3 regions of the Psychromarinibacter sp. S121 genome follow, and region 2 is predicted to be linked to each of the others. Evidence: riboswitches for the same ligand, from Rfam matches in the RefSeq annotation. Region 2 holds a riboswitch; each other region holds the start of a gene.
The links. Region 2 has a riboswitch for cobalamin ahead of nrdH (glutaredoxin-like protein NrdH). Riboswitches for the same ligand answer to the same signal wherever they lie in the genome.

Region 1: another riboswitch for cobalamin. It lies ahead of ACP156_RS20470 (CbtB domain-containing protein); the one in region 2 lies ahead of nrdH (glutaredoxin-like protein NrdH).
Region 3: another riboswitch for cobalamin. It lies ahead of ACP156_RS13035 ((2Fe-2S) ferredoxin domain-containing protein); the one in region 2 lies ahead of nrdH (glutaredoxin-like protein NrdH).

The regions. Positions count from the first base shown of each region.
Region 1 is NZ_JBNAGE010000004.1:411,215-415,928, reverse strand. Features, by position in the region: gene ACP156_RS20495 (GNAT family N-acetyltransferase) at 42-494, opposite strand; gene cobW (cobalamin biosynthesis protein CobW) at 491-1,579, opposite strand; gene ACP156_RS20485 (DUF1636 family protein) at 1,604-1,915, shown strand; gene ACP156_RS20480 (hypothetical protein) at 1,912-2,391, opposite strand; gene ACP156_RS20475 (CbtA family protein) at 2,457-3,152, opposite strand; gene ACP156_RS20470 (CbtB domain-containing protein) at 3,156-3,332, opposite strand; cobalamin riboswitch at 3,368-3,599, opposite strand; gene ACP156_RS20465 (Hint domain-containing protein) at 3,617-4,615, opposite strand.
Region 2 is NZ_JBNAGE010000002.1:397,866-402,579, reverse strand. Features, by position in the region: gene nrdE (class 1b ribonucleoside-diphosphate reductase subunit alpha) at 1-817, opposite strand, end outside; gene ACP156_RS10285 (5-methyltetrahydropteroyltriglutamate--homocysteine S-methyltransferase) at 873-1,973, opposite strand; gene nrdI (class Ib ribonucleoside-diphosphate reductase assembly flavoprotein NrdI) at 2,023-2,436, opposite strand; gene nrdH (glutaredoxin-like protein NrdH) at 2,441-2,662, opposite strand; cobalamin riboswitch at 2,761-2,955, opposite strand; gene ACP156_RS10270 (metal ABC transporter permease) at 3,045-3,896, opposite strand; gene ACP156_RS10265 (metal ABC transporter permease) at 3,893-4,714, opposite strand, start outside.
Region 3 is NZ_JBNAGE010000002.1:935,517-940,230, forward strand. Features, by position in the region: gene ACP156_RS13010 (hypothetical protein) at 1-15, shown strand, start outside; gene ACP156_RS13015 (hypothetical protein) at 20-532, shown strand; gene ACP156_RS13020 (anti-sigma factor) at 558-1,286, opposite strand; gene ACP156_RS13025 (sigma-70 family RNA polymerase sigma factor) at 1,283-1,810, opposite strand; gene ACP156_RS13030 (DUF4394 domain-containing protein) at 2,006-2,770, opposite strand; cobalamin riboswitch at 2,979-3,193, shown strand; gene ACP156_RS13035 ((2Fe-2S) ferredoxin domain-containing protein) at 3,298-4,104, shown strand; gene ACP156_RS13040 (ABC transporter substrate-binding protein) at 4,118-4,714, shown strand, end outside.

The DNA of each region.
Region 1 (4,714 bases), on a different contig from region 2:
GGCGCGGGGCCCCGGGCGGGAGTTTTGGCGGTGGGTCGCTGTCAGGGCAGCTTCTTCTGCATGAAGACACTGGAGCTGTTGGCTTCGTAGCCGCCAAACGGCCCGCAGGTTTTGAACCCGTGGCGGGCGTAAAGCTTGTGGGCCGCGTGCAGCAGATCGCCGGTCTCGAGCTTCAGCCACGGCAGACCGGCGGCGCGGGCCTCGTCCTCCAGCATTCGCATCAGGGCGTCGGCGGCGCCGGTGCCGCGCGCGCTTTCGGCAACGAACATCGACTTGATCTCGCCATAGCCGTCGCGCAGCGCCAGCGCGGCGCAACCGACGATGGCGTCGCCATCGCGGGCGGTGAAGAAGCGGATGTCATCGCCGCACAGCTGGTCGACCGAGAGAAAGTGGTTCTCCTCCGGTTCGAACAGCTCCTGCATCAGGGCGTGGCTGGCCTGAAGCAACGCGAGCGCCTGCGGGTGGCGCGGGTCGCCGGGTTCGACCGCGATCATGCCGGGGTGGTTTCCTGAAGCGCGGCTTCGATCGCGACACGGTCCAGACCGGCCTGGCCGATGACCACCAGCTTCGTCTCGCGCGGCTCGCTGGCGGCAAGCGGGCGGTCGAAGTAGGTATCGACGCGGGGGCCCACGGCCTGCAGCGTCAGGCGCATCGGCTTGCCGGCGACGGCGGCGAAGCCCTTGAGGCGCAGGATGTCGTGGGCGCGGATCACCTGAGCCACCTGTTCGGCGAAGGCCTTGGGGTCGGTGATTTCCGGGCGGGTCACCACGAAGCTGTCGAATTCGTCATGGCCGTGCTCGTGTTCGTGGTCGTGATGGTGGTCGTCATCCTCGTCGTCATCATGATGATGGTGGTGATGGTGAACTTCGTGCCGCGCAGAGATATCGGTCTCGGCGGCCTGGCCACGGCCCAGCAGGACATCGACCGGCAGCGCGCCCATCGAGGTCTTCACCACCTGCACCCCGGCGCGCGCATCGGAACCCAGCCGCGTCGCCAGCGCCTCGGCCGAGGCGGTGTCCAGCAGGTCGGTCTTGTTCACCACGATCATGTCGGCACAGGCGATCTGGTCCTCGAACAGCTCCGACAGCGGGGTTTCGTGGTCGAGGTTGTCGTCAATCGCACGCTGACGGTCGACGGCGGCGACGTCATGGGCGAAACGGCCCTCGGTCACGGCCTTGCCATCGACCACGGTGACAACGCCGTCGACGGTGACACGGGTGGAGATCTCGGGCCAGTTGAAGGCGCGGACCAGCGGCTGCGGCAAGGCGAGGCCCGAGGTCTCGATCACGATGTGGTCGGGGGGCGTGTCGCGGTCCAGCAGCTTTTGGAGGGTCGGCACGAAATCCTCGGCCACGGTGCAGCAGATGCAGCCATTCGACAGCTCCATCACGTCGTCGTCGGTGCAGGTCTCGTCACCGCAGCCTTTCAGGATATCGCCGTCGACGCCAAGGTCGCCGAACTCGTTGATGATCAGCGCGATGCGGCGGCCGTTGGCGTTGGCCAGCATGTGGCGGATCAGGGTGGTCTTGCCGGACCCGAGAAAGCCGGTAACGACGGTGGCGGGGATCTTGGCGGGCATTGCGGTCTCCGTTAATGGGATCCGATGGTCAGGTTGACGATCTGTGTAGGCTGCGAGGGTGGCAAGGCGCTTGCCGCCCGGCTGAGGGAAACGATGGACGACGTCGAGGTCGTGCATGCCGGCTGCTTGCAGGTCTGTGCAAGGTCGGCCGGAATGGCGGCGCAGGCCGAAGGGCGCGCGACATATGTCTTCGGCGGGCTGAGCGAGGCGGATGCCGATGATATCGCCAGGTTCGTGGCGGCATATCGTGTCGAACCCAAGGGCTGGATCGCGGACGCCCGGCCGCTGAGGCGGTTGCGACATTGCCTGGTGGCGCGTGTCCCGGCCATGCCCTAGGGCCTCAGCTGCACAGTGGCCGCAACGGGGTTGCCGTCCACGGACAGGGTTTCGTGGCTGTTGGCGTTCAGGGTCACGCGAATTTCCCGGGCATCCTCGGGCAGGCCGGACAGGTGATACCAAGGCCCGTAGACCCGGTTCAGTTTCACACCGTCGACATAGATATGGGCGTGGCCCTCACCCGGTGTATGAACCGCGTTCACGTCTTCCGGGGCAAAGCGGAAATGCTCGGTGACGATGTGAAGGTTCCATGCAGAGTCGCCTTCGGGAACGAGGTCCAGCGTCAGGGTCGGGGCCGGGTCGCCGGCGGGTAGCAGGGCATCGTGGTCGTGCGACATAGAGCTTGAGGTCATGTCGTGCGCCGTGTGGTCGCCGTGGTCGTGGCCGTCCAGGGTAATGCCCTGCGACGCAGCGTACAGAAAGCCGCCGCCGGTGCCGAAGAACAGGCCGATGACAAGCATCAACAGGGGTTTCATGGCGCGTATCCTTGACGAAAAAGCGCCGCCCGGTCGGAACCGGGCAGCGCGGCGTGTTCACGAGGTCAGGCCGGTTGCGGCGCGCCCTGTGTCTCTCGTTGCCAGAAGAAACCGGCAAAGCAGCCCAGCGTGACCCAGGCCGCCAGCCCGACGCCCAGTGCGCGGCCGGCGAACTCGCCGCCAAGCTCTGGCGGCACCGGTCCGGTGAACACCTCGGGCTGTGGCGCGCCGATGACATGCGGCGCCAGCAGCAACACGACGGCGGCGCCCCACGCGGCCCAGTTGCGACCGAAGGCAATCAACGCGACGGCGATGGCCGAGGCGGCAACGGTGCCGAACCACCAGATCTGACGCGCCACCACGTCGGCGGCGGCGACACCGGGCAGCTCCGGCGGCAGGCTGAAGGCCGGCGCAAAATGCACCGCGACGAACCCGCCGAGCCCCCACAGGATGCCGCGCCGCGCGTCGACCGAATGGCCGCGTTCGGAAGCAAGCGCCATGGCGCCGACCATGATGAAGGCATAGCCGGTATAGACCAGCACGGTGAACAACACGCTCAGCCCGTCGCGCATCAGGTCGATGCCGCCCACGTCCTGATGGGCCGGGACGGTGCTTTCGGACCCGAAGTGGATCAGGTCACCGCCCTCGTAAAGCTCTGCATGCAACAGGACCGGCTGGACGAAATACAGTTGCAGCGCGGCGGCAATCAGCCCCGCTGCAAACCCAGCGAACAACGCGCTGGTGAAGACCTTGCCGTACATGGATCAGTGGCAGGGAAAGCCGGTGGCGTGGCGCACGTCGTGAGCCGCGTCATGCAGGGTTTCCGCCTGGACGTGGCCGGTCACGAAGATGATTGCGCCGCCGATCAGCAGCGCGGCGATGAAAGCGCCGATGGCCGAACCGCTGGCTGTCTGGCTGGTCTGTGTCGCAGTCGCGTTCATGTCGTTCCTCCTCTTGCCGTCATCCCCGACGACAGTTTCAGGTTTCATGCACGGCTGGTCTCCTGGCTTCGCGGGTCACTGCGTCTCGCCGCCTTCCCGGGTCCGAATTGAACGGAAACCCAGTGGCATCGTGGCGGGACGCTCGCCGCTTACAGTCGCGGGGGCGGCTTCGGCTTCGGGCCCCGATGTGGGTCACCACGTTCCGAATTCCCAGTTAGGCCCTGCGTGCTTGGCACGACTGCGGGCACCGTACGCAACCTTTCTGCGCATGCGGGAACGGGGCGTCAAGGCGGATTGCGTTCCGTGTGCGTGTCCCGAGGCGGCGTATCGTGGAGAAGACGGCGTGCATCCCGCATCGACAGCAGGGGCCGGGCGGGTTTCGGGTCGGGGCCCATCAGTCGCCGTACCGCCTGCCGCGAGGCGGGGGATAATCCGGCCATGGCCTGAGGGCCGGGCCAGAAGGTTTCGCAGGCCAAACCCTCGGCCACGACCAGCGCATGACGACGCGTGACGAGATGGATCAGCGGGTCTGCCGCAGAAGCAGGCGCAGGGCCGATCCGTGGCCATGCGGTCAGCGCGCGGGCGGGAACCAGCGCGTCTAGGTCGGGAAGCCACACGCGGTGCTGGGCGCTTAGCAGCAAGCCGCGGGCGGGACGCCCCGGGCCCAGTGCGTCGGTCCGGAACCGTATGGGCCGCATCGCGGAATTGGCCGGGCTGCGCAGCACAAAGTCCAGCCGCGCCGTCCCGCCATCGAACAGGCGCAACTGTTCGCCGCCATTCAGCTGTGCGGCCGCGCGCCACCGTCCATCCGCCAACAGAATACGGCTGCGCGGACCGAAGCATGGTGGCCACATGCTGCTATAAGCGTTGATCCCGTAGGACCCGTCATACCGGCCGACCACTGTAAGTGGCACGCCGTCGGGCGGTTTCAGACCCTGCGGGACGAAGCCGTGGATCGTGAACGCGTCATTGGCGAGCGAGATGAATTGCAGGATATAGGTCTGCCCCCCGGCACCCTCGACATTCAGCACGTACTCGGATTCGATGATGGTCCCGGCCGTGTGGAACGCGCCGTCGAGCGTGTAATCTGCCGCCAGCGTCTGTTCCAGCCCGGCATCGTCGTCGAAGTACGTATTGGTGGTGTCTTCGACGAGCACCTCCTGAAAGGTGGCGCCGTTGGTCAGCGTGACGGTATCGGTCCCCAGCGCGAACTGGTACCCGCCGTTGTCGTTGAACCCGCTGACGTTGCTTGTCGAGATCTGGGAGATCTCGAAGAAATTCAAAGCATACTGTGGCATCACCCTTCGCACCCGGCTACGCACCAAGGGATATCCGGTCGCATATAATTCGACGTTAAAGCCGGTTGGGCGCGCGGCAATTTC
Region 2 (4,714 bases):
CGTTCTCGCGCTTGGTGTCGAGGAAGCGCAGGATGTCGGGGTGGTGGGCGTTGAGGTAGACCGCGCCAGCGCCCTGACGGGCCCCAAGCTGGTTGGCGTAGCTGAAGGAATCCTCCAGCAGCTTCATCACAGGGATGACGCCCGACGACTGGTTCTCGATCCCCTTGATGGGGGCGCCATGCTCGCGAATGTTGGTCAGCATCAGGGCCACGCCGCCGCCGCGCTTGGACAGCTGCAGCGCCGAGTTGATGCCGCGTCCGATGCTTTCCATGTTGTCTTCCAGCCGCAGCAGGAAGCACGACACGAACTCGCCCCGCGCCTTTTTGCCGGCGTTCAGAAAGGTCGGGGTCGCGGGCTGGAAGCGGCCGTCGAGGATTTCCTCCATCAGCCGCATCGCCAGCTTCTCGTCGCCGCGAGCCAGCGTCAACGCGTTCATCACCACGCGGTCTTCGTAGCGTTCAAGGAAGCGTTTTCCGTCCCGCGTCTTCAGCGTGTACGAGGTGTAGTACTTGAACGCGCCAAGGAAGGTCGGGAACCGGAACTTGCGGGCATAGGCGGCGTCCCAGATCGCGCGCTGGAAGTTCTTGGAATACTGGTCCAGCACCTCGGGCTCGTAATAGCCCTCGTCCACCAGATACCCCAGCTTCTCGTCCAGCGAGTGGAAGAACACGGTGTTCTGGTTGACATGTTGCAGGAAGTACTGCCGCGCCGCCATGCGGTCGGCTTCGAACTGGATGCGGCCCTCGGTGTCGTAGAGGTTCAGCATCGCGTTCAGCGCGTGGTAGTCAAGCGAAGCGGTCGCGGCGTTGTCCAGCATGATCGGTCCTCGTTGAACGATGACGGGCCCGGAACGGTCCGGGCCCGGTGTTGTGTCAGGCTTCGCCCCAGACGTCCTGGGCGACTTTCACGACCAGCTCCAGCTTGCGGCGCTGATCGTCCTCGGTGACCTTGTTGCCTTCCTCGGTAGAGGCGAATCCGCACTGAGGCGCGATCCCGAGCTGGTCCATGTCCACGAATTTCGAGGCGGCTTCAAGCTGCCGCTTGATGTCGTCGATGTTCTCGAGTTCCGGGGTCTTCGTCGTGATGAAACCGGGCATGACGCGCTTGGTGCCCTTGGGCAGCAGGCCAAGGGGTTCCAGCCCGCCGGCACGCTCGCTGTCGTACTCCATGAAGTACACATCGACGCTGGTGTGGTTGAAGATCGCATCGGCCGCGGCGTCGTAGCCGCCCGTCGCCACGAAGGTCGACTGGAAGTTGCCGCGGCACATGTGCATGCCGATCACCATGTCTTCCGGACGGTCCTTGATCGCCTCTTCCAGCATCCACGCGTAGCGCTGGATCATCCAGTCGGGGTCCTGCCCCATCGAGCGACGGATCTCGCGCTGCTTCTCGTCGCCGAGGTAGGCGAAGAAAATGTCGTCCAGCTGCAGATAGCGGCAGCCAGCGTCATAGAATGCCTGCACGGCCTTCTTGTAGGCTGCCGCGATGTCAGCGGTGAACAGGTCCTGATCGGCGTAGGGCGCGTGATGGTTGTGGTCCGGCGTCACGCGGAAATGCACCGCCGACGGGCCGGGGATCGAGATTTTCGGGCAGACCTTGGTGTTGGCGGCCACGAACTTGAAGTGGTCCAGCATCGGATGGTCGGAGGGGAAATCCAGTGCCTTGTCGATGGTCGGCGCAAGGCTGACGGTGGCGCCCTTGAAGCCCAGCGCGTCGCCGCCGGTCTCGATGATGTCGAGGCCGGTCAGACCGTCCATGAAGTCATAGTGCCAGAAGGCGCGGCGCGCCTCGCCATCGGTGACGACCTTCAGGCCCACGTCTTCCTGCATCTTGATCAGCGCGGGGATCTCGCTGTCTTCGATCTGCTTCAGCTCGGCTCCCTTTACGCCGGCCTTGCGCGCGGCGGCGACGGGTGCGGGGCGCAGCAGGCTGCCGACGTGGTCGGCACGGAACGGAGGGCGGAAATCGGTCATGACGGTCCTTGGTGGTAAAACGGTAGATAAGGAGGAGACGCCCGCGCCGTCAGGCGGCGGGGCGGAGGCTGTCCCCCATCCGGTCCAGTCCGGACCGGATGCGGGCAATATCGGTGTCGGTCCCGGCAAGCTCGAAGCGGTAAAGCACCGGGACGCCGCATTTCGCGGCGATCACGTCACCCGCGCGGGCGAAGGTGGCGCCGAAGTTGCGGTTGCCGCCCGCAATCACGCCGCGCAGCAGGGCCCGGGTCGCGGGGTCGTTCAGCAGGCGGATCACCTGCTTCGGAACCGCGCCCCGCCCCTCGCCGTCGGCATAGGTCGGGCAGATCAGGACAAAGGGCGCGTCGACCACCGGCATCGGGTCGGACGGGCTGACCGGAACGCGGGCTGCGGGCAGCCCAAGGCGTTCGACCAGCCGCGCCGTGTTCCCGGAGCGCGAGGAATAGTAGACGAGCCCGGGCATGTCCTCAGGAGAGCCGGCCGATCATGTCGGGACGGAAACCGGCCCAGTGATCCTCGCCCGCGACGACGACGGGCGCCTGCCGATAGCCAAGACCCTGCACCATCTCCATCGCATCGGCGTCCTCGGTCAGGTCTACGATGTCGAAATCGATGCCGCGGGCCTCGAGAGCGCGGGTGGTGGCGGTGCACTGCACGCAGGCGGGTTTGGAATACACGGTGATAGTCATCTGCTCTGTCCCTTCTGGTCTGTTTGGTGCGAACCGAAGGGGACACGAAAGCGGGCGCTTCGCGCCTGCCTACGCACCCGGGCCCTCCGCCGCGGTCGTCGTTTTTTGTCGCCTTGGCAGGTCTCCTGACTCCGCGGCTCGGACGCCTTGACCCGCCTTCCCGGTGTTGCCTGACACCAGTGGTTTCGGGCCTTGGCTCGCCGCTGACAGTTGCGGGGGCAGTACCGGATTTTCACCGGTTTCCCTTTTCACCCGCGAGTCACCCCGCGAGCACCAAAGCAACACCATATTGGGCCGACGGCCAGAGTGGTGTCAACATATAGGCGGGGGCACAAGAGAAGAAATCTCGACGTCCCGTCCGGGGTGTGTCTTTCGGACCGCGTCAGCTTTTGGCTTCGATCCGCTTCACCGAAGCAAGCCGCGTCATCCGGACGCGACGCACGAAGGCCAGCAGGAACATGGCCGACAGCAGCAGGATGACGGTCGGCGCCGGGGCGCTGTCGAGAAAGAAGCTAAGATAGGCACCGCCCAGCATCGCGATCAGACAGACGGCGACGGCGGTGACCAGCATCCGTCCGAAACTGCGGACCAGCAGGAATGCGATGGCCCCCGGCGCGATCAGCAGGCCGACTGCGAGAATCAGGCCGGTCGAGGTAAGCGTCGCGACGATGGTCAGCGACAGGATCGTCAGCAGGCCATAGTGCAGCAGGTTCACCCGAAGCCCGCTGGCCTGCGCCTGCGCCGGGTCGAAGGAATGCAGCAGCAGGTCCTTCCATTTCAGCAGCAGCACCGCCGTCACGCCCAGCGAGATCAGCCCGGCGGTCCACAGATCCTGCGGCCCTACGCCAAGCATGTTGCCGTACAGAACGTGATCGAGGTGCTGGTTGGTGTGGATCGAGGTGTAAAGGATCAGCCCCACGCCGAACATGCCAGAGAACACGACACCCATGACGGTGTCCTGCTTCACACGGCTGTTCTCTGACAGATAGCCGGTGGCGACCGCGCAGGTCATGCCCGCCGCGAAAGCGCCGATGATCAGGGGAATACCGGTGATCCACGCCAACACGATTCCCGGCAGGATCGCATGGCTGATCGCGTCGCCCATCAGCGCCCAGCCCTTGAGGACAAGAAAGCAAGACAGCAGCGCCGTCGGCACCGCGACGATGGCGGCGATCAGGAACGCGTTCTGCATGAACGGGAACTGGAACGGCAGCAGCAGGGTGTCGAGGGTCATTCCGCAGGCTCCGGTTTGGCGACGGGCGCAGTCGGCTCAAGCGCCTCTGCCGCAAGCCGGCGGGTCGCCAGCAGGCCGTGTTTCGGCGCGAAGACGAAGGCCGCAAGGAACAACGCCGTCTGCAGCGCCACGATGACGCCGCCGGTGGCGCCGTCGAGGAAATAGCTGATGTAGGCGCCTACGAAACTGGTCAGCGTGCCGATGGCGACCGACAGCAGGATCAGGCGCGGGAAGCGGTCGCACAGCAGGTACGCCGTCGCGCCTGGTGTCACCACCATCGCAATGACAAGAAAGGCCCCGACCGTCTGCATCGCGGCCACCACCGCCGCCGACAACAGCACGAAGAACACCGCCTTCAGCAGGCCCGGGCGCAATCCGATGGACTTGGCGTGGTTCTCGTCGAAGAAGGTGACCATCAGGTCCTTCCACTTCGCCAACAGGATCGCCAGCGACACGAAGCCGATGATCGCCAGTTGCAGCGTGTCCTCGGGCGTGATGGCAAGGATGTTGCCCATCGTTATGGTCTGGATCGACACCGACATCGGATTGATCGAGACAAGGAACAGGCCCAGCCCGAAGAAAGACGTGAAGATCAGCCCGATGATCACGTCGACCTTCAGCCCCGACCGGTCGCTGAGGAACAGCATCGCCCCCGCCGCCAGCCCGCCCGCGATGAACGCGCCCAGCGCGAAAGGCAGGCCGAGGATATAGGCCCCCGCCACCCCCGGAACGACCGAATGCGAAAGCGCGTCGCCGATCAGCGACCAGCCTTTCAACATCAGGTAGGCCGACAAAAAGGCGCAGACCCCGCCGACCAG
Region 3 (4,714 bases), 540 kb from region 2:
CGCAAACTGGGATAAGATCATGGACGCCATCACCGTCTTCGACGCCGGCCGGCCGGTCACTTTCACCTTCGCCGATATCATGCGCTACCACGGCCCCGGGTTTCCCGGTGGCGTGGTTCACGGGCTGAAGGCGATGCAAGCGGCGTTTCCGTTGCTGTCCGACACGCCGCCCGAGCGCCGCGAGATCAACCTGCTGACGGCCTTCACCGGGCCGGGCGGGCGCGACGCGATCGAACTGGTCACACGCGCCGTCACCGATGGACGGATGTCGGTGGATCGGTCGCTTGGCGGAAAGAACGTCATCGACGAACTGCCGGGACCTTACCTATGGCGCTTTACCTATCGTGGGCGGACGGTGCAGGCGACGATCCGTCCGGGCCATGTGCGGGAGGAGTTCGTCCGGCTTGGCGCGACGCCCGACCGAAGCGCCGAGCAGGAAGAACGGCTGACCGCCCTGAAGTCCGAGATGGCCGAGCGGCTGCTGCCGCTTCCGGCGCCAGAGGTCTACGCGTGCGAGGTGGTCGAGGCTTAGGCCCCGGCCGCGGGTTCGGCGTGGCTTAGATCACGGGCGCCTTCGCTAGCCCTTTTCCAAGGATCGGGCCGGTGGGCAGGTTCGTTGGCGAACCGCCCTCGGGTTCGACCGTGATCTCGTAAAGCTGCTGCGCGTGCGGTGCTGGCAGGCCCTCGATGGTCAGCGTGTCCGACAGCCCGCGTGCCAGCAGGCCAAGCGAAACGGGCGGGCCGTCGTCCTCGGGCTTGGTCCAGACCTGCATCACACGGTCGGGCGGCACGTCGGCCTGTTCCAACAGCGTGACGCGGGTGGTGTTGTCGGGGCGGCTTTCGACCAGCGCGACGGCCTCGCCCTGCTCGTTCAGAAGCACCGCGATCACCGCCGGCTGGGCCGGGTTCATGAGGGTCCAGCCCAGCGACACCGCCAGCAGCAGCGCAGCGGCGAGACCGCCGATCGCGGCGCCGCGCCAGCGTGTCATCGCACGGCGAACGCCGGACAGGTCGATCACTTCCGCCGGTGCGCGTGCCTCGGCGGGGGTGTCCGCCAAACTGTCCGTGCCGTCGAGATCGCGTTCCACCCGCGCCCAGAAGCCTTCCGGCAGCTCAAGTTCGTCGGCGGTGTCATCAAGGGGGGCAAACCGCGCGCGGGCGCGGTCCAGCCGGGCGGCTATGTCGGGGTCGTCCGCGGCCATCGCCTCGACCCGCGCGACATCCGCCGGGTCCGCAAGGCCCAGCACGATCTCGTCGATCAGCATATCCAGAGAACGGTCTGTCATGACAGACACTCCCTCAGCTTCAGCAGTCCGCGGCGGACCCACGATTTCACCGACCCCAGAGGCGCCTCCATTCGCCCCGCGATTTCCCCATGGCTATGGCCCAGAACGTAAGACGACAGGATCGCCCGCCGCGTCTGAACATCAAGCCCTTCAAGGCAGCGGCGCAGGTCGGTCGTGTCCGCAAGCCTGTCGAAGGCCGTGTCGATCACCTGCGCGTCTTCCGAAGCCGACAGGCGCTCGGGCGAGGTGGCGACCTCGCGATCCTCGGACCGCAGCAAGGTCAGGCAGCGGTTGCGCAGGATGGTGTAGATCCAGCCCTTCGCGCTGCCGCGTTGTGCGTCGAACTGGTGCGCCTTGCGCCAGACCAGAACCAGCGCTTCCTGCACCGCGTCCTGCGCCAGGTCGTCACGGCGCAGCATCCGGCGCGCGACCCCAAGCATCCGGCCACCCTCGGCGTCCATCAGCTTTTGCAGGGCCAGCCGGTCGCCGCCCGCGCAGGATTTCAGCAAGGCTGCATGGTCCATGAAGGGCTGACCCGTATCCTCCCGGCGGTCACCCTCTGTCACCGCCCACATCTCCGAGGTTAGCGGCGGAGGTGAGACTGTCAAACCTCTGGCTGGCGGCGGCTGCCCGGTTTCGATGAAGAAGGTATCCCGCATGGTGCTCGGCAAGGCCGGCGCGGGTCGCTATGCCCGCGCCGGCCGGTCTCGTTCCGCCGATTACATCGCGGTCATGAAGGTGATGTCGCGCAGCACGGCGTCGCCGGCGTCCTGGATTTCCCAGCTTTCCTGAACCGAGCCGTCTTCCAGCGACACGGTGTGCAGCATGCCGCCCGCCGCAAGCCATGCGGTGTTGTTGCCGTCGGCGTCGGTGGCGATGTCGAAGGCATAGGTGTCGGCAGCGTCGATCCCCAGTTTGCCGATGGCGGCCAGCGTGCCGTCATTGGGCGAAATCTGCTGGATCACGGCGACGATGGTCGAATCGATGTCGTACATCGCGGTGCTCTCGGGCATGCCGTACGAGTTGATGTAGGCGGCAGCGACGATGGCCGGTGCCTCGCCCGCGTGCATGTCGGCCTCTTCGAAGGCAAGCGAGCCGTCAACGGTCACCGCACCGCTTTCGATGTCGACGCGGTGGTTGGTGGTGCCCGACATGAAGCGCAGCTTGTTGGCCATCGGGTTGAAGTCGACGATCACCGGGGCGTCGTCCATGATCGGAAGCTCCGTGTCCATCGTCGAGATGACGGTGGCCATGCCGGTTTCCGGGTCGATCTCGACGATCTCAAATGCGTCGGTCACGCCGATCAGCTGGCCGGTGGCGGGGCGAAGGTCGATGCCCAGCAGCTTGTCAACGCCCTCGACTTCCATCGAGGCGGTCACGGTGGCGGTCGTCGCGTCGATCTTGTGCAGCATCTTGTCGCCCGACAGGCCAACGGCCATCAGGCCGCCGTGGCCCGCGGCGAACGCGCCGGTCGCGGAAGTCATCAGGGCGAAAGCGGTCAGTGCGGAGAACTTGTTGAGCATGGAACTCGTCCTTTCCTCGTATCCGGCCGCAGAGGATCCGCGGCCTTGATACCCCTAGGACTCGGGCAAGGGCGCGTTTGGATGCAGACCACCGGAAAAAAATTTCCCCGCACCCGTTCGCCGCCTGCCGCGATGGGGGCACATCTGCCTTGACGCCCGGTCCCCGGACCAGTCTAGTGCGCGCGATGGTTCCCGGTGCGCCTTGGCGATCCGGGATGAAAAGGGAACACGGTGCGGTGTAGCCATCAGGCGCCAATTCCGTGACTGCCCCCGCAACTGTGAGCGGAGAGCGACCCCGAGAAACCCACTGGCCGACAAGGCCGGGAAGGCTTGGGCAAGCGTCGACCCGCAAGTCAGGAGACCTGCCATCGTGACAGAAACTCAACCCGGGCGGGGTGTCCCGGCAGGAGGCCTGACATGATACGACGGCGTACGCCGATCCTTTGCTTGTGGTTCCTGCCCCTCCCCGCAGATGCGCGGAGGGCGCAATGGCGAATCCAATTCCCGATGAACGTCCCGGACCTTCGGAAACGAAGGCCGGCGAAGACTGCATAAGACCCGAGGACAGGCCGGACGCGGTCCTGTTCCTGTGCTCGGCCCATAATCTCAGCCGCCGAAGCCTTGAACGGCTTGAAGCGGCCTGCGCGGCGGCGACCTATCTGCCGCACCGCATGATCCGGCTGGAAGAACGCGGCGACGGGCTGTTCGCCGCGCTGGACGGGCTGCGCGACGCTGGCCACAGCGTTGTCAGGGTGCAGCCGGTGGGCATGCCGTTTCCAGAGAGCCTGACCTCGTGGCTGCCGGGCGTGCTGGCGCATTGGTCCGCGCAGCCGGGCAATGGCGATGTGCGCCTGTTCCTGGGCCCCGAACCAAGCCGGACAGGCAACGGCATGGCGCGCCTTCTGTCAGAGACGCTGTCACTGGCGCCGCGTGCCGTCGAAGGGACGGCGCCTCGGCTGGGCAAGCCCGGCTGGGACATGCCGCCGGATTTCGATTTTCACCTGCTGGTCTGCACCGGCCCGCGCTGTCACATGCGCGACGCCGCCAGCCTGACGCATATCCTCAAGGAGGAGTGCGCCGAAGCGGGGATCGCCGACCGCTGCCTGACGACCCGTACCGGCTGTATCTTCCCCTGCAACAAGGGGCCCGTCGTCGCGCTGTATCCGATGGGCCATTGGTTCCAGCTTCCCGACCGCGCGGCCGTGCGCCGCTTTGTCCGCGAGGTGCTGCTTGGCGGCGGCACCCTGCGTGACTTCCAGTTTCACACCGCGCGCCTTGCGCAGTCCCACTCCTGAAAGAGAAATCCCGATGACCAAACGCCTTTTCGCGCCTGCTCTCCTGTCCGCCGCGCTGGTGGGACTGCCCCTTGTCGCTGACGCGCAGGATCAGCTGATCCGCATTCTGACCTCGTTCAAGATCGACAGCATGGACCCCGACAGCGAAGGGTTCTGGATGCAGGAATTCGGTGTCGCCGAACTGCTTATGGAATTCCAGCCGGACGGCAGCATTGCCCCGTGGCTTGCGAAAAGCCTGACGCAGGTGGACGACCTGACGTGGGTGATCGCATTGAACGAGGGCGTCACCTTCCATAACGGCCGCGCGCTGGATGCCGCCGCGGTGATGGAGGTGATCGACTACCGCCGCGCCAATTCGAGCGGCGTGCAGGGCGTCGTGCCCGAGGCCACAGTGTTCGAGGCGACCGGACCTTTGGAAATCACCGTGCGCAGCGCAGCCCCGCTGCCCGAACTGCCGAACATTCTGGCGCACGAGTCCTATTTCCTGATCTACGATCTTCCGACCGTCACCGCGGCCGGGGGCGACTGGGAAACGCTGGAAGGCGCCGGCATCTATACCGGCCCCTACGAGGTCGAGGACCTGAACGACGAGCAGCTGGTCGCGACCCGC